Regions from separate parts of the Streptomyces sp. NPDC033845 genome, predicted to be linked through region 2. Evidence: riboswitches for the same ligand, from Rfam matches in the RefSeq annotation. Region 2 holds a riboswitch; each other region holds the start of a gene.

The links. A riboswitch is a leader RNA that binds a small molecule or an ion and turns the genes downstream of it on or off. The one in region 2 is predicted to bind cobalamin.
Positions count from the first base shown of each region.
Region 1: linked by a shared signal. The riboswitch ahead of metE (5-methyltetrahydropteroyltriglutamate--homocysteine S-methyltransferase) and the one ahead of ACZ50K_RS07485 (energy-coupling factor ABC transporter permease) in region 2 are both predicted to bind cobalamin.
Region 3: linked by a shared signal. The riboswitch ahead of ACZ50K_RS12200 (prenyltransferase/squalene oxidase repeat-containing protein) and the one ahead of ACZ50K_RS07485 (energy-coupling factor ABC transporter permease) in region 2 are both predicted to bind cobalamin.
Region 4: linked by a shared signal. The riboswitch ahead of ACZ50K_RS08535 (ribonucleoside-diphosphate reductase subunit alpha) and the one ahead of ACZ50K_RS07485 (energy-coupling factor ABC transporter permease) in region 2 are both predicted to bind cobalamin.

Region 1 covers NZ_JBVIRI010000006.1:141,556-146,979, reverse strand. The annotation lists partial or broken gene ACZ50K_RS15390 (GNAT family N-acetyltransferase) at 1-71, opposite strand, end outside; gene ACZ50K_RS15385 (MerR family transcriptional regulator) at 164-1,003, opposite strand; gene ACZ50K_RS15380 (hypothetical protein) at 1,312-1,854, opposite strand; cobalamin riboswitch at 2,497-2,722, shown strand; gene metE (5-methyltetrahydropteroyltriglutamate--homocysteine S-methyltransferase) at 2,892-5,216, shown strand; partial or broken gene ACZ50K_RS15370 (malate synthase A) at 5,338-5,424, shown strand, end outside.
Region 2 covers NZ_JBVIRI010000003.1:93,434-98,857, forward strand. The annotation lists gene ACZ50K_RS07465 (SsgA family sporulation/cell division regulator) at 1-329, shown strand, start outside; gene ACZ50K_RS07470 (AMIN-like domain-containing (lipo)protein) at 453-983, shown strand; gene ACZ50K_RS07475 (Scr1 family TA system antitoxin-like transcriptional regulator) at 1,016-1,273, shown strand; gene ACZ50K_RS07480 (DJ-1/PfpI family protein) at 1,275-1,844, opposite strand; cobalamin riboswitch at 1,919-2,112, shown strand; gene ACZ50K_RS07485 (energy-coupling factor ABC transporter permease) at 2,143-2,832, shown strand; gene ACZ50K_RS07490 (energy-coupling factor ABC transporter substrate-binding protein) at 2,832-3,167, shown strand; gene cbiQ (cobalt ECF transporter T component CbiQ) at 3,172-3,933, shown strand; gene ACZ50K_RS07500 (energy-coupling factor ABC transporter ATP-binding protein) at 3,924-4,754, shown strand; gene ACZ50K_RS07505 (PadR family transcriptional regulator) at 5,251-5,424, shown strand, end outside.
Region 3 covers NZ_JBVIRI010000004.1:563,622-569,045, forward strand. The annotation lists gene ACZ50K_RS12195 (prenyltransferase/squalene oxidase repeat-containing protein) at 1-1,925, opposite strand, end outside; cobalamin riboswitch at 2,196-2,334, shown strand; gene ACZ50K_RS12200 (prenyltransferase/squalene oxidase repeat-containing protein) at 2,453-3,865, shown strand; gene lysA (diaminopimelate decarboxylase) at 3,931-5,265, opposite strand; gene ACZ50K_RS12210 (SAV_915 family protein) at 5,277-5,424, opposite strand, start outside.
Region 4 covers NZ_JBVIRI010000003.1:324,603-330,026, reverse strand. The annotation lists gene ACZ50K_RS08540 (ribonucleotide-diphosphate reductase subunit beta) at 1-773, opposite strand, end outside; gene ACZ50K_RS08535 (ribonucleoside-diphosphate reductase subunit alpha) at 773-3,166, opposite strand; cobalamin riboswitch at 3,314-3,434, opposite strand; gene ACZ50K_RS08530 (GNAT family N-acetyltransferase) at 3,486-4,001, opposite strand; gene ACZ50K_RS08525 (CstA-like transporter-associated (seleno)protein) at 4,088-4,282, opposite strand; gene ACZ50K_RS08520 (carbon starvation CstA family protein) at 4,279-5,424, opposite strand, start outside.

The DNA of each region.
Region 1 (5,424 bases), on a different contig from region 2:
TCCGACACCAGAGCACCGACAGGCCTCCCGTCCCACTCCGCGATGTACGCGGCGTTCTCGGTCGTGTAACGGCCACACACGGAGTCATAGCCGGACTCCCCTCCACGGCACTCCACGGCACCAGTCCCACGGAAGACACAGAAGCCGGCCCGCCGGGCTCCGGTCAGCCGGCCGGCGCCGGGGCCACCGCCGTGACGGGTTCCTGCAGTTCGGTGACCCACTCGGCCGGGTCCGCCGCGTGGTGCAGGGTCACCTCCCGCGGGTAGGCGGTGGACCGGTAGCCGTGGTCCTCGATCCAGCGGGCCAGCGCCTGCACGCTGCCCAGGACCTCGTCCATGCTGCCCCGGTGCACCAGGGTGGCGGCCCGCTCGACGGCGGGCAGCACCACGACCTCCACCCCCGGCACGGCGGTCGCCGAGGAACTGACCGGGAGGGCGGCGTGCACGGTCACCGCCCCCTCGGAGCCGCAGTCCTCGTAGTACGCCGTCCCCGGACCGGTCGGGAACACCCCGGCCGCGGCCAGCCGCCCGCACAGCTCCTCGAACAACGGGCCGACCACCGGGCCGACGGCGGCCGGTTCGAAACTCTCCACGACCGCGGTCAGCCGCGCCATCCGCATCGCGGGCAGGGTCTTCAGGACGATGTCGTGCTCGGGCATGTGCCCCTCGCTCTCGATGATCCGGAGCCTCCTCTCCACTCCGGCCAGCCGGCCGGCGGCCTCCGCCAAGGCCGTCTCCAGCTCGGCCCGCCGCAGCCGCAGCATCCCGCGCAGTTCCTCCGGCCCGACGTGCTCGTCGAGGATCTCCCGCACCTGGTGCAGGCCGAAACCGAGGTCCTTGAGCGCGATGACACGGTTCAGACGGGCGAGCTGCCCGGCCCGGTAGGACCGGTAGCCGCTGAACGGATCGACCCGGGCCGGGCGCAGCAGTCCGATGGCGTCGTAGTGACGCAACATGCGGACCGACACCCCGCCGAGTTTCGCGAAGTCTCCGATGGTGAACATGATGTCGTCACTCCAGGCCCTGACACGGTGTGAGGGTCAACCCTACGGTCCCGGATCCGACCGGGGCGGTCGAGGTCAGGCCAGGCTCGGCGGGGTGGACCTCACGGTGCCGTCCAGCGGCCGGACTCGCTGACGCAGAGGCCGACCACCTGGGGCGGAACGGGTCAGGTCAGCGTGCAACGCACCCCAGCGCACGTTCGGTCGATGGAGCACCCCTCCAGGCAGCGCGACGCAAGGACGCCGAACGCGGCCGCTCCACCGACCCGCCCGGCGTTCCTGCGCGGTCCCCCTGCCGGCACGGCGACCGGTCAGGCGCTCGTGCGGGGAGTGCGCCGTGGCCGGGGTGCGGCGTCGAGGAGTGCGGACAGTCGTCGGCCGTCGGGGGCGGCGTCGGTGGTGCAGGATTCGACCGTGGGCAGGGCAGCGACCTGTGCGAGGGGGGTGGTGTCCTCAGCGGCGCCGGGTACGTGGGCCAGGACGACGACGAGGACTTTCTGGTCCTGGTCGGCGAGGTGGATGCTGATGCGTTTGCCGCCGTCGGCGACGGCCGCCGCGGCGAGGGTGCGGACGGCGCAGGCCAGGTCGTTCTCGTCGAGTCCCGAGTAGGCCCAGGACCGGACGATGTCCACGGTCTGGGTGGCGGCCTTGGCGGGGGCCCACTGGTCGGAGCGGAAGGTGAGGCCGGCGGTGCGCCGGTTGCGGATGGTCATCCGCGGCGAGGGCAGACCCACCGCCGTCCTGGTCTGCGAGGTGGGTCGGGGCAGCTCGACCGGCTTCTTCGGGGGCGGTGGGCTCTTCGGCGGGAAGCTGGGCGGCAACTTCGGTCCCCGGTCCTGCACTTCGCTGCTCATGGAGCAACGGTACGCCTGGGCGAGGGCCGGGCGAAGGCATTCCAGCAGGTCCACGGGCTTATCCGGCGCCATCGGCGGGACGGCCGGACCGCTCGCCTCAAGGCGCCTTCCTGGCCGGGGTGCCCCGGGCCGCACCCCACCTCACCGTGGGCGGGCAACCGGGTCCGGTCCTGCCCGCAGGGGTGAACACCCGGTGGATTCCGTCTCGGCAGTCAGAGCGACCACCGAGCAGATCACCGTCCAGGTGACCTGCAACACCACGGACGACCAGGGAAGGCCTCAGCACATCGTGGGCACTCAGGTGTTCGCACCCTGGCCCGGATCCGACACGGGAGCGTACACCTCATCACCGGCCTCACAGGAGGCGGTGTCGTTGCGGGGACTGAAAACCCCGTCCCCATGGTCATTACCCAGGCATGGGCACCGGCTCAAGACGCGCACGCCCCGCGGACCGCCTCCCGGTCGCACCGTCAGGCGCGGGGCGACGTCCGGTGGCCAGGGAGTCCTGCGGCGGCACCGATGTGACCACCGGTGATCGCCGAGCACTGACTGCGGGGCCGTGTGCCATCGGATCGATCACGGAACGTCTCATTCCCGCGTCTGAATGGTGGACGTCACTCGCCGCTGGACGAGATCGCCCCCTACTCTGACCGGGCAGCTGGTTCGCCCCGTCCGCCAGGCGGGATGCGTCGTAAGAGGGAACCCGGTGGGAATCCGGGACTGCCCCGCAGCGGTGAGCGGGAACGACCGCCGTCATAAGCACTGGGACCGGACAACGGTCCTGGGAAGCGACGGCCAGTAGGTGCCCGCCGGGAGACCGGCAGGCGTGCCCGCGAGTCCGAAGACCTGCCCGTTGCCCGCACGCGGACGATTCCGTGTGCGGACATCCCGGTGACCTCGTGGGCGGGTCGGCGTACACAGCGAGCGGCACGAGCGGCCTTGGTTCCGCGTCGTGGTCCGTGCGTTCTGTCGTTCCCTTCGCGTCCGCGTCCCGTTGCCGGGGCGTTTTCTGGACACATCTCGCGAAGGAGAGTTCCGTGACAGCGAAGCCCGCAGCCGCGGCATCACGAGCCACCGTGTACGGCTACCCCCGCCAGGGGCAGAACCGCGAACTGAAGAAGGCGATCGAGGGCTACTGGAAGGGCCGTGTCACCGCCGACGCCCTCCACGCCACCGCCGCCGAACTGCGCCGAACCAACTGGCAGCAGCTGGCCGACGCCGGTATCCACGAGGTGCCGACCGGCGACTTCTCGTACTACGACCACGTGCTGGACACCAGCGTCATGGTCGGCGCTGTCCCCTCCCGCCACCGTGCGGCGGTCGCCGCCGACGCCCTGGACGGGTTCTTCGCCATGGCGCGCGGCACCCAGGACGTGGCGCCGCTGGAGATGACCAAGTGGTTCGACACCAACTACCACTACCTGGTCCCCGAACTCGGCCCCGACACCGTCTTCACGGCCGACTCCAGCAAGCAGGTCGCCGAGCTGAAGGAGGCACTGGCCCTGGGCCATGACGCCCGCCCCGTGCTGGTCGGTCCGGTCACCTACCTGCTGCTCGCCAAGCCCGCGCCGGGGGTGGCCGCCGACTTCCAGCCGATCACCCTGCTGGACCGGCTGCTGCCCGTCTACGCGGAGGTCCTGGCCGACCTGCGGGCCGCCGGTGCCGAGTGGGTGCAGCTGGACGAGCCGGCGCTGGTGCAGGACCGCACCCCGGCCGAGCTGAACACCGCCGCCCGCGCCTACCGCGACCTCGGCGCGCTGACCGACCGGTCCAAGCTGCTGGTGGCCTCCTACTTCGGCCGGCTCGGCGACGCCCTCCAGATCCTCGCCGCCTCCCCGGTCGAGGGTCTGGCCCTCGACTTCACCGAGACCGGCGCATGCAACCTGGAGGACCTCGCCGCCGTCGGCGGCCTGCCCGGCAAGCGCCTGGTGGCGGGCGTGGTCAACGGCCGCAACATCTGGATCAACGACCACCAGAAGTCCCTGACCACCCTGGGCACCCTCCTGGGCCTGGCCGACCGGGTCGACGTCGCCGCCTCCTGCTCCCTCCTGCACGTCCCGCTGGACGCCACCGCGGAGCGCGACATCGACCCCCAGATCCGGCGGTGGCTGGCCTTCGCCCGCCAGAAGACCACCGAGATCGCCACCCTCGCCCGCGGCCTGTCCCAGGGCACCGACGCGATCACCGCGGAACTCTCCGCCAACCGCGCCGACCTCGCCTCCCGCGCGAACTCCGCCATCACCCACGACCCGGCCGTCCGCGCCCGCACCGCGGCCATCACCGACGCCGACGGACGCCGCGCCCAGCCGTACGCCGAACGCACCGCGGCCCAGCGCGCCCACCTCGGCCTGCCCCTGCTGCCCACCACCACGATAGGGTCCTTCCCCCAGACCGACGAGCTGCGCGTGGCCCGCGCCGACCTGCGCGCCGGCCGGATCGACGCCGCCGGGTACGAGGCACGGATCAAGGCGGAGATCGAGGAGGTCGTCTCCTTCCAGGAGAAGACCGGCCTGGACGTCCTGGTGCACGGCGAGCCCGAACGCAACGACATGGTCCAGTACTTCGCCGAGCAGCTCACCGGCTACGTCGCCACGCAGCAGGGCTGGGTCCAGTCCTACGGCACCCGCTACGTCCGCCCGCCGGTCCTGGCCGGGGACATCTCCCGCCCCGAACCGATGACGGTCCGCTGGACCTCCTACGCCCAGTCCCTGACCGCGAAGCCGGTCAAGGGCATGCTGACCGGCCCGGTCACCATGCTCGCCTGGTCCTTCGTCCGCGACGACCAGCCGCTCGGCGACACCGCCCGCCAGGTCGCCCTCGCCCTGCGCGACGAGGTCGGCGACCTGGAGGCCGCCGGTACCTCGGTGATCCAGGTCGACGAACCCGCCCTGCGCGAGACCCTCCCGCTGCGCGCCGCCGACCACGCCGGCTACCTGGCCTGGGCCACCGAGTCCTTCCGGCTCACCACCAGCGGCGTCCGTCCCGACACGCAGATCCACACCCACATGTGCTACGCGGAGTTCGGCGACATCGTCCAGGCCATCGACGACCTCGACGCCGATGTCATCAGCCTGGAGGCCACCCGCTCCCACATGCAGGTCGCCCGCGAACTCGCCGCCCACGGCTACCCCCGCGAAGCCGGCCCCGGCGTCTGGGACATCCACTCCCCGCGCGTCCCCGGCACCGAGGAAGCCGCGGACCTGCTCCGCACCGGCCTCAAGGCCATCCCGGCCGAGCGGCTGTGGGTCAACCCCGACTGCGGTCTGAAGACCCGAGGCTGGACCGAGACCCGCGCCTCCCTGGAGAACCTCGTCGCCGCCGCCCGCACGGTCCGCGCGGACCTGTCGGCTGACACCGGCTGACGGCTGACGGCTGACGGCTGACGGCTGACGGCTGACGGCTGACGGCTGACGGCTGACGGTCCGGGCGGGGCGCCACCGCGTCCCGCCCGGACAGTCCCCTGCCGGACAGGGCGGCCCGGCCCGCTACGGGGCCCGCCTGTGGAACGAGGCGTTCCGGCTCGCCCAGGACCTGCTGGACATCCCACACGGCACGATCCGGGCCACCGCC
Region 2 (5,424 bases):
GCTACCGGCCGGACCGGCCGTACGAGGTGTCCGTGGACTTCCACGGCGCCGGCACCCACCTGGCGCACTGGGTGTTCGCCCGCGACCTGCTGCTGGACGGACTGCTCCGGCCGGCCGGCGAGGGCGACGTCCGGGTCCGCCCGGACGCCCGGGGCGGGGAGCCACGGGTGCGGCTCCGGTTCACCAACGGTCCGGCCGACTGCGTGCTCACGGCCCGGGCCCGGGACCTGCGCCGGCTCTGCCGCCGGATGACGGACCTGGTGCCGCGCGGGCTGGAGGACCGGCAGTACGACCTGGACGCCGAACTGAGCTGCCTGCTGTCACGCTGACGCGGCCGCGCCGTGGCGGTGATGTCGCGGCGGGGGAACCGTACGGCGAGGATGGATGTCTTCGTGGATGACAGCATTTCCCCCATCCCGGCCCGCCGGGATCCTGAGAAATCGGGGGACGCCATGTTCCATGCGCGTCGTCAGCGGCTCGTGGCCCTCGCCACGGGCGTCCTTCTCACCGCCGGACTGGCCCTCGCCGCCCCGGCCGCGGCCGCGACACCGGCCGCCACCACCGGGCCCGCGGCGGCCCGCACCCAGACCCCGCAGGTGGTCAACGCCCGCTGGGGAACCCACTGCACCTTCGACCGGCTCGTCGTCGACATCAAGGGCTACGTGCCCCAGGCCACCGTCCGCCGCGTCTCCAAGCTCGTCTACGACGGCTCCGGAAAGCCCGTCCCGCTGCCCGGCACGCACTTCCTGGAGATCCGCCTGAACCCGGCCGCCGCCCACAACGACGCCGGCCAGTCCGTCTACAAGGGACCCAAGCTCAAGAAGCTCCAGCTGCCCAAGCTGAAGGGCATCGCCCTGACCGGCGACTACGAGGGCTACGTGACCTTCGGCGCCGCCTTCACCACCAGGCCCGAGTACACGTCGTTCACCCTGCACTCCCCCGAACGCTTCGTCCTGGACATCAAGCACCCGAACACCTGCTGAACCGTGGCCAGCGCCGCGACGATGCGCATGCCGTGGCCGTGCTCCAGGAGATGGGCCGGCCGGATCTCGGGCTGCCGCTGGTACACGTGGTGATGGACGAGAGCGCCATCCGTCGGCCGATGGGCGGTGCGGACGCCATGGACCGCCAGTTGGCGCACCTGGCGGCCATGGCCGCACGTCCTGAGGTGACCATCCAGATCGCCCCGTTCACCCTGGCCGCGCTCGTCTTCCCGGACGCCGCCTTCGCCGCCTTCGTCGCCTTCGTCGCGGGCGCCAAGGCCGCGCGCTGACCTAGCCGCCGAGCGGAGCCTTGGCGCGGAGGACGGTGAGGAACTCCCGCATCCAGGCCGAGTGGTCGGGCCAGGCGCGGGACGAGACCAGGGTGCCGTCGACCACGGCCTCGGAGTCCTCGAAGGCGGCCCCGGCCCCCTTCATATCGGGCTCCAGGGCCGGGTAGGCGGTCACCCGGCGGCCGTCCAGGCCCCCGGCGGCCGCGGTGATCAGCGGGCCGTGGCAGATCTGCGCCAGCGGCTTGTCCGCCCCGGTGAAGGCGGCGACGATCCGCCGCACCTCCGGGTCGTTGCGCAGGTACTCGGGGGCCCGGCCGCCGGGGATCACCAGGGCGGCGTACTGCCCGGGGTCCACATCGGCGAAGGCCACGTCGGCCGGCCAGGTGTAGCCGGGCTTCTCCGTGTAGGTGTCGAAGCCCTCCTCGAAGTCGTGGACGACGAAGCGGAGCTTCTTCACGGAGGGTGCCGCGATGTGCACCTCGTACCCTTCCTCGCGCAACCGCTGGTAGGGGTAGAGGACTTCGAGCGACTCCGCCGCATCGCCGGTGACGATGAGGATCTTCGCTGCCATGGGCTGCTCCCGGTCGGCTGCTGGGGGGGTTCGGGCGAAGTCGACCCTGCCCGCGAGGGCCGCGGACAAACCGACTAGGGTCGGCTGGCCTTGGTGTTCGGGAAACCGGTGGGAAACCGGTGCGGCCCTCGCCACTGTGATCGGGAAGTCCGGCTCCACTCCTGCGGGAAGCCACTGGGCGGCCGCGGGGGACCGTGAGCCGCCCGGGAAGGCGGAGTCAGGGCGGCAACCCGTGAGCCAGGAGACCGGCCGGGGCGCGTTGTCCATCCACGAGGTGTTGGAGAGGTCTCCCCCACTCATGCATATAGCCGAGGGCTTCCTGCCCCCCTTGCACGCGGTCGCCTGGGGCGCCGCGTCCGCTCCGTTCGTCGTCCACGGCGTTCGCGCGCTGACCCGTGAGGTCAAGGCGAACCCGGAGAGCACCCTGCTGCTCGGGGCGTCCGGAGCGTTCACTTTCGTCCTGTCCGCCCTGAAGATCCCTTCGGTGACGGGCAGTTGCTCGCATCCCACCGGGACCGGGCTGGGCGCGATCCTGTTCCGGCCGCCGATCATGGCGGTGCTGGGCACGATCACCCTGCTCTTCCAGGCGCTGCTGCTGGCCCACGGCGGACTGACCACCCTGGGCGCCAACGTCTTCTCCATGGCCATTGCCGGACCGTGGGCGGGCTACGCCGTCTACCGGCTGCTGCGCAGGACCGACGCCCCGCTGATGGTGTCGGTGCTCTTCGGCGCCTTCTTCGCCGATCTGGTCACCTACTGCGTGACCAGCGTGCAGCTGGCGATGGCCTTCCCGGACCCGGGAAGCGGCTTCGCCGGGGCGCTCGCCAAGTTCGGCGGGATCTTCGCGGTCACCCAGATCCCCCTCGCGGTCAGCGAGGGCCTGCTGACCGTGCTGGTGATGCGGCTGCTGATGCAGTCCAGCAAGTCCGACCTGGTCCGGTTGGGCGTGGCCCGGATCACCGGGTCCAAGACGGAGGCGGCGGTCTGATGTCGAAGAACGCGAAGATCAACACGCTGCTGCTGCTCCTGGTGGCGGCGCTGGCCGTGCTCCCGCTCGCGCTGGGAATGGGCGACCACAAGGAGGAGCCGTTCGCCGGGGCGGACGCCCAGGCGGAGGCGGCGATCACCGAGCTGAAGCCGGACTACGAGCCCTGGTTCTCGCCGCTGTACGAACCGCCGTCCGGGGAGGTCGAGTCGGCGCTGTTCGCCTTGCAGGCGGCGCTCGGCGCGGGGGTGCTCGCGTACTACTTCGGTGTGCGCAAGGGCCGCCGCCAGGCCGCGGCGGCGGCAGCGGCGGCCCCGGCGGACCGCGCGGAGGCCTGAGTCCGTGCTGCCGATCGACGCGGCGGCGCACCGCAGCCGCTGGCGGCACCGCCATCCGGCGGAGAAGGCCCTGCTGGGGCTGGGGCTGACGGTCACCGCCGTGTGCCTGCCGCCCTGGCCCGGCGGGCCGCTGGTGGCCGCGGCCACCCTGGCGGTCCTGCTGGGTCCCGCCGGGGTGCCCGGCCGACAGCTGTGGCGGGCCTTCCGGATCCCGCTGGGTTTCTGTGTGACCGGGGCGCTGCCGCTGCTGTTCGCGGTGGGCGGCCCCGCCGGCTGGGTCGGGCTCGCCCCGGACGGGCCCCGGCACGCGGTGGAGCTGCTGCTGCGGACCTCGGCGGCCTCGCTCGGAGTGCTGCTGTTCGCGTTCACCACCCCGGTCTCGGACGTGCTGCCGCGTCTGGTGCGGGCCGGGGTGCCGGCGCCGGTGGTGGACGTGGCCCTGGTGATGTACCGGATCGGTTTCCTGCTGCTGGACTCGGTGGCGCGGATCCGGCAGGCGCAGGCGGCCCGGCTGGGGCACACCGGCCGGGCCGCGGCCTGGCGTTCGCTGGCCGGGCTGGCCGCGACCGCCTTCGTCCGGGCCTTCGACCGGGCGGGCCGGCTCCAGGCCGGGCTGGCCGGGCGCGGCTACGACGGCACCCTGCGGGTGCTGGTGCCCGAGGCCCGGGTGTCCTGGCGGTTCCTGGCCGCGTCGGCGGGGCTGCTGACGGCGGTGGTGGTGCCGGCCCTGGTGCTCGGCCCGTATCTGGAAGGGATGTGGCCGTGAGGCCGTTGGTGGAACTGTCGGGCGCGGGCTACGCGTACGAGGACGGGCCGCGGGTGCTGTCCGGGGTGGACTTCGGTATCGCCGAGGGCCGTTCGCTGGCCCTGCTGGGCCGCAACGGCAGCGGCAAGACCACGCTGATGCGGCTGCTGAGCGGCGGTCTGCGGCCGGACGCCGGTGAGCTCCGGCTGGACGGGGTCCCGGTCCGCCACGACCGGGCGGGGCTGACCCGGCTGCGGAGCGCGGTGCAGCTGGTGGTGCAGGATCCGGACGACCAGCTGTTCGCCGCCTCGGTGGAGCAGGACGTGTCCTTCGGCCCGCTGAACCTGGGGCTGCCGGACGCGGAGGTCCGGGCGCGGGTGGACGAGGCGCTGGCCGCCCTGGACATCACCGCGCTCCGGGACCGGCCGACCCATCTGCTGTCGTACGGGCAGCGGAAGCGGGCGGCGATCGCCGGGGCGGTGGCCATGCGGCCCCGGGTGCTGATCCTGGACGAGCCCACGGCCGGGCTGGACCCGGACGGGCAGGAGCGGTTGCTCGCGGTGCTGGCCGGGCTGGCCGCCACCACGGTGGTGATGGCCACCCATGACGTGGACCTGGCGGTGCGCTGGGCGGACGAGGCGGCGGTGCTGACCCCGGAGGGGATCCGGGTGGGCCCGGCCACGGCCCTGCTGGCCGATCCCGCGCTGCTGGCGTCGGCGGGCCTCCGGCAGGCCTGGGCCCCGGCGGCGGCCGCCCTGCTCCGACGGGCCGGCCTCCTCCCCCCGGACACCCCCGCCCCCCTCACCCCGGAAGCCCTGTCCACCTGGCCCACACCCTCCTGACCGCCATGCCCGGGCCCGGGCCGGAGCGGGGCCGGGGCCGGGGCCGGGGCCGGGCCAAGGCGAAGGCCGGGGCCGGGGCGCGGGGCAGCGCCCGAAGGCCCGAGGCCGAGGCCGGGGCCGGGGCCAGGGCCAGGGCCGGGGCCGGGGCCGGGGCCGGGGCCGGGCCAAGGCGAAGGCCGAGGCCGGGGCGAGGGGCAGCGCCCGAAGGCCCGGGGCCAGGCCGAGGCCGGCCTGCGCCCGAGGGCCACGAGCCCGAGACCCGGGGCCAGGGCCGGGGTCGGGGCCAGGGCCGTGGTCGGGGCCAGGGCCGGGCCAAGGCGAAGGCCGGGGCGCGGGGCAGCGCTCGAAGGCCCGAGGCCGGGGCCGGGGCCGGGGCCCCATGCCGGGGCCGGCCTGCGCCCGGGCCCCGTGGTTGTGGCCCGGGGCTCGGCGCCGACGGCCGGGGCCGGGCCGGGCCGGAGGCCGGGGGCTTGGTGGGATCCGGCAGGATGGCCGTATGTCGCTGCCGCACGCCATTCTGACCGCGCTGTTGGAGAAGCCCTCGTCGGGGCTGGAGCTGACCCGCCGGTTCGACAAGTCGATCGGCTACTTCTGGTCGGCGACCCACCAGCAGATCTACCGGGAGCTCGGCCGGCTGGAGGAGGCCGGGCTGATCCGGGCGCTGCCCAGC
Region 3 (5,424 bases), on a different contig from region 2:
TTCCGGCCCACGGACTGGGCGAGCACGGCCGCCTTGCCGAGGGACCCGCCGCTCGCGTAGCTGCTGCCGATGTGGGTCCAGTCGTGCAGGCCGCGCCCGTGGCCGTCCTCGCCGCCCTGGTCGAGGAAGTCGACGATGTCGCGCAGCGCCGCGTCGTCCCCACCGGTGGCGGCGAGGGCGTAGGCCCCGTCGATGGTCAGCCCGTAGTCGGCGAAGCGCTTGCCGGGCTGGGTCTCGTAGAACCGGCCCTGGATCAGCCTGGAGGGGTGGGTCAGATAGCCGACCCCCTTCCGCAGGTCCGGACCGGGACCGGCCGGGGGAGCGGTCGGCGGGGTGGTGGGGGGCTTGGTGGGGCCGGTGGGCGGGGTCGTCGGGGGGACCGTCGGCGGCACGGCCGGCTTGGCGGTCAGGGCGCCCAGATCGCTGCCGGCCCCGGCGACGGCCGCCGTGGCGGTCGGGAACAGCCGGGACTCGGTGTCCTCCTCCCCGAAGCCGAACCCGCCCGAGGCCAGCTGGCGCCCGGAGAGCCAGGAGAGGCCCGCGTCCGCGAAGGCCTCGTCGCCGAGGGCCCGCAGCGCCTGGGCCGCCCAGGCGGTCGCGGCCGGGTTGCCGGTGGTCTCGTAGTGCAGGGCGGGCCAGGCGCCCGTCCTCAGCTGGGACTTCTTCAGGAAGGCGCGGGCCTTCTGGACGGCCGGCTCATGGCCGCCGGCCCGGGCCAGCGCCAGGGTGATCAGCCCGGTGGAGCCGGCCTCGCTGTCGCACCAGCCGCCGGACCGGATCAGGACGGAGGTGAACCCGCCGTCCTCGCACTGGAGTCCGGTCAGCCGGGCCACCGAGCCCGCCGGGGGCGCCACCCCCGCGTTGACCAGGGCGATCACGGCCATGGCCTGGGCATCGGACTGCCCGGTGGTGCGGAAGTCCCCCTTGGTCAGACAGCCGTCGACGGTGTCCCCGTCGCCGATGTCCCGCGGGCAGGCGTACTTCACCAGGTCCCCGAGCAGATCGCGGCCGCCGAACGCGCGCGGGTCCAGCCCGGTGGCCTCGGCCACCAGCGCCAGCCGTGCCGCGGCCGTGGCGTCGGGTATCGCGTCCCGGCCGTTCGGATAGGCGTACGCCTCGGTCTGCGCGGGGTCCGCGAGGAACTCCGCGGCCTTCCTGGCCGCCGGGCTCTTGCGGTCGGAGGCCGCCAGGGCGAACACCGCCTCGGTGGTGAGGAGGTGGTTGACGGTGGTGGACCCCTCGTCGACCACCCGCCCGTCCTTCACCCTGCCGCCGATCCAGCGGAGGGCGGCGGGCACGTCCACCGAGCCCGCGGGCACCTTGGGCGGGACCGTCGGGACCGCCGGGTCGGGGGTGCTGAACCCCCGGACGTCATCGGGGGTGAAGGAGGGCTTCCCCTTGGTGCCGCCGACGTCGGTGCCGCCGAACACCCAGGCCTCCACATCGCCGGCCTTCGGGTTCCGGGCCATCGACCCGAGCGGACTGTAGGTCCACTTCCGCTGCCCCGGCGAGGCGATCCAGTACGACCAGTAGGCGGTGGCCTGCGGGGTGAGCACGCAGGGCTCCTTGGCCGGGGTGGGGTACTGCCTGCCGCCCTGGAAGGACTTGAGCCCGATCCGGCAGATGAAGCCGGGGCCGTCGTGGACGGTGCCCGTGGTGGTGAACCCGGCGGTGTGCAGCAGTTCGTAGCCGGTGGTGGGGGTGGTGTCACAGCCCTTCTCCACCGTGCCGCCGAACGGCCGGAAGTCCACCGCGACCAGGGCCCCCTTGACCGGCGAGCACTTCGCGACGGGGTCGGCGCTCGCCGGGGTGGGGGCCGAGAGCAGGGCCGCGCCCGCCCCGAGCGTCAGGAAGGAGGCGGTCAGCAGGGACAGCAGCCGCCGCCCCGTCACGGGGCGCCGTGGCGCCCTCTGTTCGGTCCCCACCGCGGCCCTCGTCTCTGCCGGGCGGACGGGTGCGTGGCGGAAGGCCCCCGCACGGCTCGCTGCGCCATGGGGAGGCGGGGACGACCACACCGCAGTCCACGACGGCGCTCTTCGTACTGTGACCCGGCCCCAGGCAATCCGGCTCGCCCGGGAGATCCGGGCCCACGGTTGCGGGTCAGCGCCGGAATCGCACCGGCTTCCCCTGGGACTGAGCAGTTGTCACGCGGAATGGAACACCGATCCGTACGGCCCGTCAAGACCGGTCGGCTGGCGGTCGTTTCGCCGCTCGGGTAGCGTCCTGGGCTGCCACATGGGGGAATCCGGTGCGAATCCGGAGCTGACGCGCAGCGGTGTGGGACGGCGGGGGCCGTCTCCGAGCCCGAATGCCCATCCGGCGACGCAGTACAGGAAGCCGTACCACGCGTTCCGGGCGGCGGCTCTCCGGCCACGCCCCCGGCCGTGCCCCGTGCACGGACGCCCTCGGCGCGTCCGGAGCGGCCGGCGCCCGCCGATTCCAGGAGCAGGCCATGTCCCGTCCCCGTACCCCCCGCCGCCTCGCGCTCGCGGGACCCGCCGCCCTCGGCGCGTTCGCCCTCACCGTGCTGCCCGCCTCCGCGACCTCGACGCCGGCGCAGATCGCCACCTCGAAGACCAACGGCGTCGCCTACCTCAGGTCCCTCCAGGCGCCCAGCGGCGCCTACGCCGGCTCAGGACTCTCCAACGAGTGGGCGTTCAGCGCCCTCGCCGCCGCCGGTACGGCCGTGGTGGACGTCACCCCCGGCGGGGACACCACGAAGAACGCCCGCACCGTCTACCGGAACCTGCTCTCCACGGCGGCCTGGCCCTCCGCCTCCCCGGTGGTCACCGACTACGAGCGCGCCGCCCTCAACGCGTACGCGGCCGGCATCGACCCGGCCCGGGTCTCCGCCTCCCGCAATCTGATCGCCCACGTCTACTCCTACTGGCAGACCGCCGAACCCGGCTACTTCGGCCCCTCCTCGAACTTCAACGGCACCGTGTTCGCCGCCCTCGCGCTCGGCGGGGCGAAGACCCAGGGCGGCACGGCCCGCGTCCCCCAGAAGCTGACCGACGCGCTGGTCTCCCGGATTCGCGCCAACCAGCACGTGGACGGCGGCTGGACCTACCAGAAGGGCGAGGGCAACCCCACCGTCCTCAACGCCCCCGGCGACGTCGACATGACCGGCGCCGCCATGGCCGCCCTCTGCGCCTCCGGGATACCCGCCGGCGACCCGGACCTCGTCCAGGCCAAGAACTTCCTCAGGACCACCCTGGTGTCGTCCACCGGCGCCTTCAACTCCCTTTACGGGGTCAACACCAGCTCCAACGGCTGGGCCGTCGCCGGGCTCAACGCCTGCGGCATCAACCCGCAGACCGGGGACTTCCTCACCGCCTCCGGGAAGACCCCGATCGACTTCCTGATCGCCAACCAGTTCAACCCGGCCGGCGGCTTCAAGTACAAGCCGGCCGACACCGCGCCCACCGCCTACGCCTCGATCGACGCCCTCCGCGCGGTCGCCGGCGGCGGCTTCACCACCGCCCCGCCGACCCCGGTCACCCCCGGAGCCCCCAAGTGGGTCGCCCAGCCGACGTTCACCGCCGGCACGACCACCCGGCTGGCCCTGACCGTGGACGACGGGGCCGGCGGCCTCAAGGCCTGCTCGGTCACCCTCACCCCGACCGGCACCACCAGCACCCTCGGGGACGTACTCGCCGCCGCCACCGGCGCCGCCGCTCCGGCCGGCTGCGTCACCAGCGTGACCCCGGCCTCCGGCACCGGCACCATCACCGCCGTCAACGGCAAGGCCAACAGCGGCTCGAACACCTGGAAGGTCAGCGTGGACGGCTCCGCGTTCGCCGGAGCCGCCCGCAACAAGGTGATCAACGTGGGCGACACCATCGCGCTCCGCTGGGGCGCCTGACCCGCCACGCCCGGTCCGGACCCCCGGCCGGCGGGGGCCCGTACCAGGCGGCGGCCGCGGCCGGATCAGGCGCCGACGTCCCGGCTCCGGTAGTCCTCCAGGGTCTCGCGCCGGACCAGCAGCCTGGCCTCGCCCGCATGGGCGGCGACCACCGCCGGCCGGCCGACCAGGTTGTAGCCGGAGGCCATGGACAGCTGGTAGGCCCCCGCCACCGGCACGGCGAGCAGATCGCCCGGGCGGACGTCGCCCGGCAACTCCACGTCCGCGGCGAGCACATCACCCGCCTCGCAGTGCCGGCCGACCACCGTGGCCACGGCCGCCCCGGCCGTCGAACTCCGCCCCAGCAGCATGGGCGCGTAGCGCGCCCCGTACAGCGCGGGCCGCGGGTTGTCGGCCATCCCGCCGTCCACGGCGACGAACAGCTTCCCGCCGCCCCGCTTGACGCTGAGCACCCGGTAGAGCGCGACCCCGGCCGGGCCCACCACGGCCCGCCCCGGCTCGACGGCCAGCCGGGGCACCGCCAGCCCGGCCGCGGCGCAGCCGGCGACCAGTTCGGCGCGCATCCGCCGGGCGAGCGCGGCGGGGTCGAGGGACGGTTCGCCCGGCCGGTAGGCGATCCCGTGACCGCCGCCCATGTCCAGCTCGGGCAGCACCACCCCGTGGGCCTCGCGGATCCTGGCCATCAGCCCGACCATCCGGCGCAGCGCCACCAGATAGGGCTTGACCTCGGTGATCTGGGATCCGATGTGACAGTGCAGACCGGTCAGTTCGAGCCGCGGCTGTCCCAGGATCCGGCTGACGGCGTGCCGGGCGCCGCCGTCACCGAGGGAGAGCCCGAACTTCTGGCCCTCGGTGCCGGTGCGGATCTTGTCGTGGCCGCCGGCCGAGACGCCGGGGACCACCCGCACCAGCACCTTCTGACGGCCGCCCGGCCCGACGGCGGCGGCGATCCGGGCGATCTCGGACGGGCTGTCGATCACGATCCGGCCCACCCCGAGCCGCAGCGCGGACGCCAGGTCCTCCGGGGACTTGGCGTTGCCGTGCAGCACGATCCGCTCCGGAGGGAACCCGGACGTGACGGCGAGTTCCAGCTCCCCGGCCGAGCACACGTCCAGGCCGAGCCCCTCCTCCCGGACCCAGCGGACCACGGCACGGGAGAGGAACGCCTTGGCGGCGTACAGCACGTCCGCGTCCGGGAAGGCCGCGCGGTAGGTCCGGCAGCGGTCGCGGACCTCGCCCTCGTCCAGGACGTAGACGGGGGTGCCGAACCGGTCGGCGACCTCGGTCAGGGGCACTCCGGCCACGGCCAGGCCGCCGTGCGGCAGCGGGGTCGCGGAGGCAGGCCAGACGGACGGGCCGCCGGCACCGGCGGGAGCCTGCGGGAGTACGGCGACGGTCATGTCCCGCCCCCTCAGACCGTACGGCCGGTCCGGGCGGCGGTGCGGGCCGCCGGCTCCGGCGGGGTCCCGGCGCGGGCGCGGTCCGCCGCGCCGGCCGGGGGAGCGGTGAGGGCCGGATCGACGGTCAGCAGGGACGCGCCGAGCGGCCGGGCCAGGGCG
Region 4 (5,424 bases), 230 kb from region 2:
AACTGGAGCTCCGCCTCGACGGCCTCCCTGAGCATGTCGGTGACCTGCTCCTGGAGCTTGTCGTCGAAGAGCTCGGGCTCCTCCTTGCGGACCGTGTCCACGACCTCGAACGCGAAGTTCATGTGCATGGTCTCGTCACGGAACACCCAGTTGGTGCCGGTGGCCAGACCGTGCAGCAGACCGCGGGACCGGAACCAGTACACGTACGCGAAGGCGCCGTAGAAGAACAGGCCCTCGATGCAGGCCGCGAAGCAGATCAGGTTCAGCAGGAAGCGGCGCCGGTCGGCGGCCGTCTCCAGCCGGTCGATCTTCTCGACCGAGTCCATCCACTTGAAGCAGAACTGGGCCTTCTCGCGGATGGAGGGGATCTCCTCGACCGCGTCGAACGCGGCCGCCCGGTCGTCCGGGTCCGGGAGGTAGGTGTCCAGCAGCGTCAGATAGAACTGGACGTGCACGGCCTCCTCGAACAGCTGGCGCGAGAGGTACAGGCGCGCCTCGGGGGAGTTGATGTGCTTGTAGAGCGTCAGCACCAGGTTGTTCGAGACGATCGAGTCGCCCGTCGCGAAGAAGGCGACCAGCCGGCCGATCATGTGCTGCTCGGCCGGGGTCAGCTTGGCGAGGTCGGCGACGTCGGAGTGCAGGTCGACCTCCTCCACCGTCCAGGTGTTCTTGATCGCGTCCCGGTAGCGCTCGTAGAAGTCCGGGTAGCGCATCGGACGCAGGGTCAGTTCGAAGCCCGGGTCGAGCAGGTTCTTCTTTTCGGTGGAGCTCATTACTGGCAGGCCTCGCAGGACTCGGGGTTCTCAAGGGAGCAGGCCAGCGCCTCTTCGTCGACGGCCTGCGGAAGGGGGGTGGCGGCGGCGGGGACGGCGGCGCTGCCGGACGCGGCACGGGCGATCTTCGTCGCCGGGCGGGACCGCAGGTAGTAGGTGGTCTTCAGCCCCTGCTTCCAGGCGTACGCGTACATCGAGCTGAGCTTGCCGATGGTCGGGGTCTCCAGGAACAGGTTCAGCGACTGGCTCTGGTCCAGGTACGGGGTGCGGGCCGCCGCCATGTCGATCAGACCGCGCTGCGGGATCTCCCAGGCCGTCCGGTACAGCTCGCGGACCTCGTCCGGGATCCAGCCGAAGCCCTGCACCGAGCCGGAGGCCTCGCGCAGCGCCTCCCGGGTCTGCGCGTCCCACACGCCGAGCTTCTTCAGCTCCTCCACCAGGTAGGCGTTGACCTGGAGGAACTCACCGCTGAGGGTCTCCCGCTTGAACAGGTTGGACACCTGCGGCTCGATGCACTCGTACACGCCGGCGATCGAGGCGATCGTCGCGGTCGGGGCGATCGCCAGCAGCAGCGAGTTCCGCAGACCGCTGGTGGCGACCCGGGCGCGCAGCGCCTCCCAGCGCTCCGGCCAGTGGTGCTCGACCCCGTAGTGGTCGGGGTGCAGCACACCCTGCGCGGTCCGGGTCTCGGCCCAGGCCGGGACCGGGCCCTGGCGCTCGGCCAGATCGGCGGAGGCCTCGTACGCGGCCAGCATGATCCGCTCGGCGATCCTCGTGGACAGGGCCTTGGCCTCGGCCGAGTCGAAGGGCAGCCGGAGCTGGAAGAACACGTCCTGGAGGCCCATGGCGCCCAGGCCCACCGGGCGCCACTTGGCGTTGGAGCGGCCGGCCTGCTCGGTCGGGTAGAAGTTGATGTCCACCACCCGGTCCAGGAAGGTCACGGCGGTGCGGACGGTCTCGTCCAGCCGCTCCCAGTCCATCTCACCCGTGCCGGGGAGGACGAAGGCGCCGAGGTTGACCGAGCCGAGGTTGCAGACCGCGGTCTCCTCGTCGTTGGTCACCTCGATGATCTCGGTGCACAGGTTGGAGGAGTGGACCACGGTGCCGGGCAGCGCGGTCTGGTTCGCGGTCCGGTTGGAGGCGTCCTTGAAGGTCATCCAGCCCTGGCCGGTCTGCGCGAGGGTGCGCATCATGCGGCCGTACAGCTCGCGGGCCGGCATGGTCTTCTTGGCCAGCCCGGCATCCTCGGCCTTGCGGTAGGCCTCCTCGAACTCGGCGCCGTACAGGTCGACCAGCTCGGGCACGTCGGCCGGGGAGAACAGCGACCAGTCGGCGTCGGCGTTGACCCGGCGCATGAACTCGTCCGGGATCCAGTGCGCCAGGTTCAGGTTGTGGGTGCGGCGCTGGTCCTCGCCGGTGTTGTCGCGGAGCTCCAGGAACTCCTCGATGTCCGCGTGCCAGGTCTCCAGGTAGACGGCGGCGGCGCCCTTGCGGCGGCCGCCCTGGTTCACCGCGGCCACCGAGGCGTCCAGGGTCTTCAGGAACGGCACGATGCCGTTGGAGTGGCCGTTGGTGCCGCGGATCAGCGAACCGCGGGCGCGGATCCGGGAGTACGAGAGGCCGATGCCGCCGGCGTGCTTGGAGAGCCGGGCGACCTGGTGGTAGCGGTCGTAGATGGAGTCCAGCTCGTCCAGCGGGGAGTCCAGCAGGTAGCAGGAGGACATCTGCGGGTGCCGGGTACCGGAGTTGAAGAGGGTGGGGGAGGACGGCAGGTAGTCCAGCCGGCTCATCAGCCGGTAGAGCGAGGCCACTTCCTCCACGGCCGTGACGGACTCGTCCGCGGCGAGGCCGCAGGCCACCCGGAGCATGAAGTACTGCGGGGTCTCGATCACCTGGCGGGTGATCGGGTGGCGCAGCAGGTAGCGGCTGTGCAGGGTGCGCAGGCCGAAGAAGCCGAAGCGGTCGTCCGCGCCCTCCGCGAGGGCGTGTTCGACCAGGGAGTCCAGCCGGGCGGCGTGGGTGGCGACGAACGCGGCGGTGCGGTCCGCGATCAGGCCCTCGCGGTGGCCGACGGCCACCGACTCGGCGAAGGAGCCGGAGCCCTGGCCGGCGGCCTCGTCGGCGACGGCCAGCGTCAGCAGACGGGCGGCGAGCCGGGAGTAGGCCGGGTCCTCGGAGATCAGCCCGGCGGCCGCCTCGGTGGCCAGACCGCGCAGCTCGGCCTCGTCCGCGGCGGCGCTGCGGCCGCGCAGGGCGGCGGCGGCGACCCGGCCGGGGTCGGTGTCGGGCAGGTCGGCCGTCAGCTCGGTGAGAGTCCGCAGGAGTGCGGCCCCCGGCCCCTCGGAAGACGGGTCGGCGGACTCGGCGCGCGGTGCGGCAGGCGCGATGGTCACGGGGGGAGCTCTCCCTCGCTCGGCCCGGTCACCTACGGGAGCGGGGCGCGAGGAAGCACATGCGGGCGTGGCGGGAACGCGTTCACCACCGCATGGCGTCCACCGGCCCAACCGCGAGGCCCGGACGAATCGGCACCCGGACCGGGCGGCCAGGGCGCGCTGCGGGCAGGTGCTCGGACTCGAAGCGCGAAAGTGTGCGTTTCATACCGTTGCGGGACAGTTCCGGATTCGCACCGGATTCCCCTGCGGCGACAGCAGGCATGAGCATACATGTGGGGGGCCGCGGATGCGTGACCCCCCACATGTAGTGTCGGCGCGGCTACCGTACCGGCGCGTCCAGCTCCATTGCGTAGGTCCACAGTGGTACGGAGGGCAGCGGGGACCAGTCCCGATCCGGGGTCCGGACGAAGCCCAGCCGTTGGTAGATCCGGTGCGCCGAGGCCATCTTCGGCTGGGTGGAGAGCACCAGCCGGGTCACTCCCGGGAGCGCCCGGGCCCGCTCGGCGCAGGCCCGTACGAGGGCTTCGCCGGCACCCCGGCCGCGGCCCGCGGCGGCCACCGCGAGCATCCGGAACTCGGCCTCGCCGGGCCCGGCGATGTCGCAGAGCCGGCTCCCGGGGGCGGCGAAGGTCACACCGCCCAGCAGCCGCCCGTCGAGGACGGCCACCAGCACCTCCCCGTCGGCGGCCCGCCCGGCCACGTCCCGCAGCACCTTCTCGTAGTCGCTGTCCTCGCCGTTGAAGTCGAGCAGCCCGTCCCCGAGGTAGGCCTGCGCGGTGATCTCCCCCAGCTCGGCGTACTCGGCGGGATCCGCCGCCCTGATCACGATGTCCATGCCGTCGAGTGTGCCGGAAGCCCGAGGGCCCCCGCCGCGGGGTGCGGCGGGGGCCCTCGGCCGGGAGTGCGGGGGCGGCGGCGGGGTCAGCAGCAGTGGAAGCCCTCGCGGGGGTCGGCCTCGCGGGCGTCCGTGCGGGCCCGCTCGAAGGCCCGCCGGGTGGGCACCTCGGCCGCCGGGTCGTGGGCGCGCAGATGGGCCACGTGGCGGTCGTAGGCGGCCTCCCCGGAGAACTCCCGCAGGAAGTACCGGATCCGGCCCAGCACCCGCCGTACGGTCATGCCACCGGCTCCTGGACCTTGCCGCCGCCCGAGTCCAGCCCGGCGGCGGTGAGTTCGGCCCGCTCCTCGGGCGTGGGGAGCATCCCGGCCGGGGCGATGATCTTCGACTCGGTCCAGGGCACCTCGGAGAGGCGTACGGACCCGGGGTCGGCGACCGCCTTCAGACAGGTGCGCGCGGCGTCGACCAGCACCACGATGATCAGCAGCGCGAAGAGGGCGCAGAGCACCCCGTCCACGGTGGAGTTGGTGACCACGGTCCGCATGTCGTCCAGGGACTTCGCGGGAGCGATGATCTCGCCGGCGTCGATCCCGGTCTGGTACTTGTCGCGCTGGGCGAAGAACCCGACCTTGGGGTCGGCGGAGAAGATCTTCTGGTAGCTGGCGGTGAGGGTGACCGCCACGTCCCAGACCAGCGGGACCCCGGTGACCCAGGCCCACTTGAGCCGGCCGGACTTGACCAGCAGGGTGGTGCAGACGGCCAGGGCCACCGCGGCCAGCAGCTGGTTCGCGATCCCGAACAGCGGGAACAGCTGGTTGATGCCGCCCAGCGGGTCCTTGACCCCGACCCACAGGAAGTAGCCCCAGCCGCCGACGACCACGGCGCTGGCCAGCCAGACGCCGGGCTTCCAGCTGACGTCCTTGAAGGACTTGTGCACGTTGCCCAGGGTGTCCTGGAGCATGAAGCGGCCCACCCGGGTGCCCGCGTCGACCGTGGTCAGGATGAACAGGGCCTCGAACATGATGGCGAAGTGGTACCAGAACGCCTTCATGGAGGCGCCGCCGATGACGGCGGAGAAGATCTCCGACATGCCGAGTGCGAACGTGGGAGCGCCACCGGTGCGGGAGAGCAGGCTGGCCTCCTCCACGTCCTGGGCGGCCCGGGCGAGGGCCTCCGGGGAGATCGCGAAGCCCAGGCTCGTGACCGCCTCGGAGGCGGACTGGACGGTGGTGCCGACCACGCCGGCGGGGGAGTTGATGGCGAAGTAGAGGCCGGGCTCCAGGATGCAGGCGGTGATCACCGCCATCACGGCCACGAAGGACTCGGTGAGCATGGCCCCGTAGCCGATCATCCGGACCTGGGTCTCCTTCTGGATCATCTTCGGGGTGGTGCCCGAGGAGACCAGGGAGTGGAAGCCGGAGAG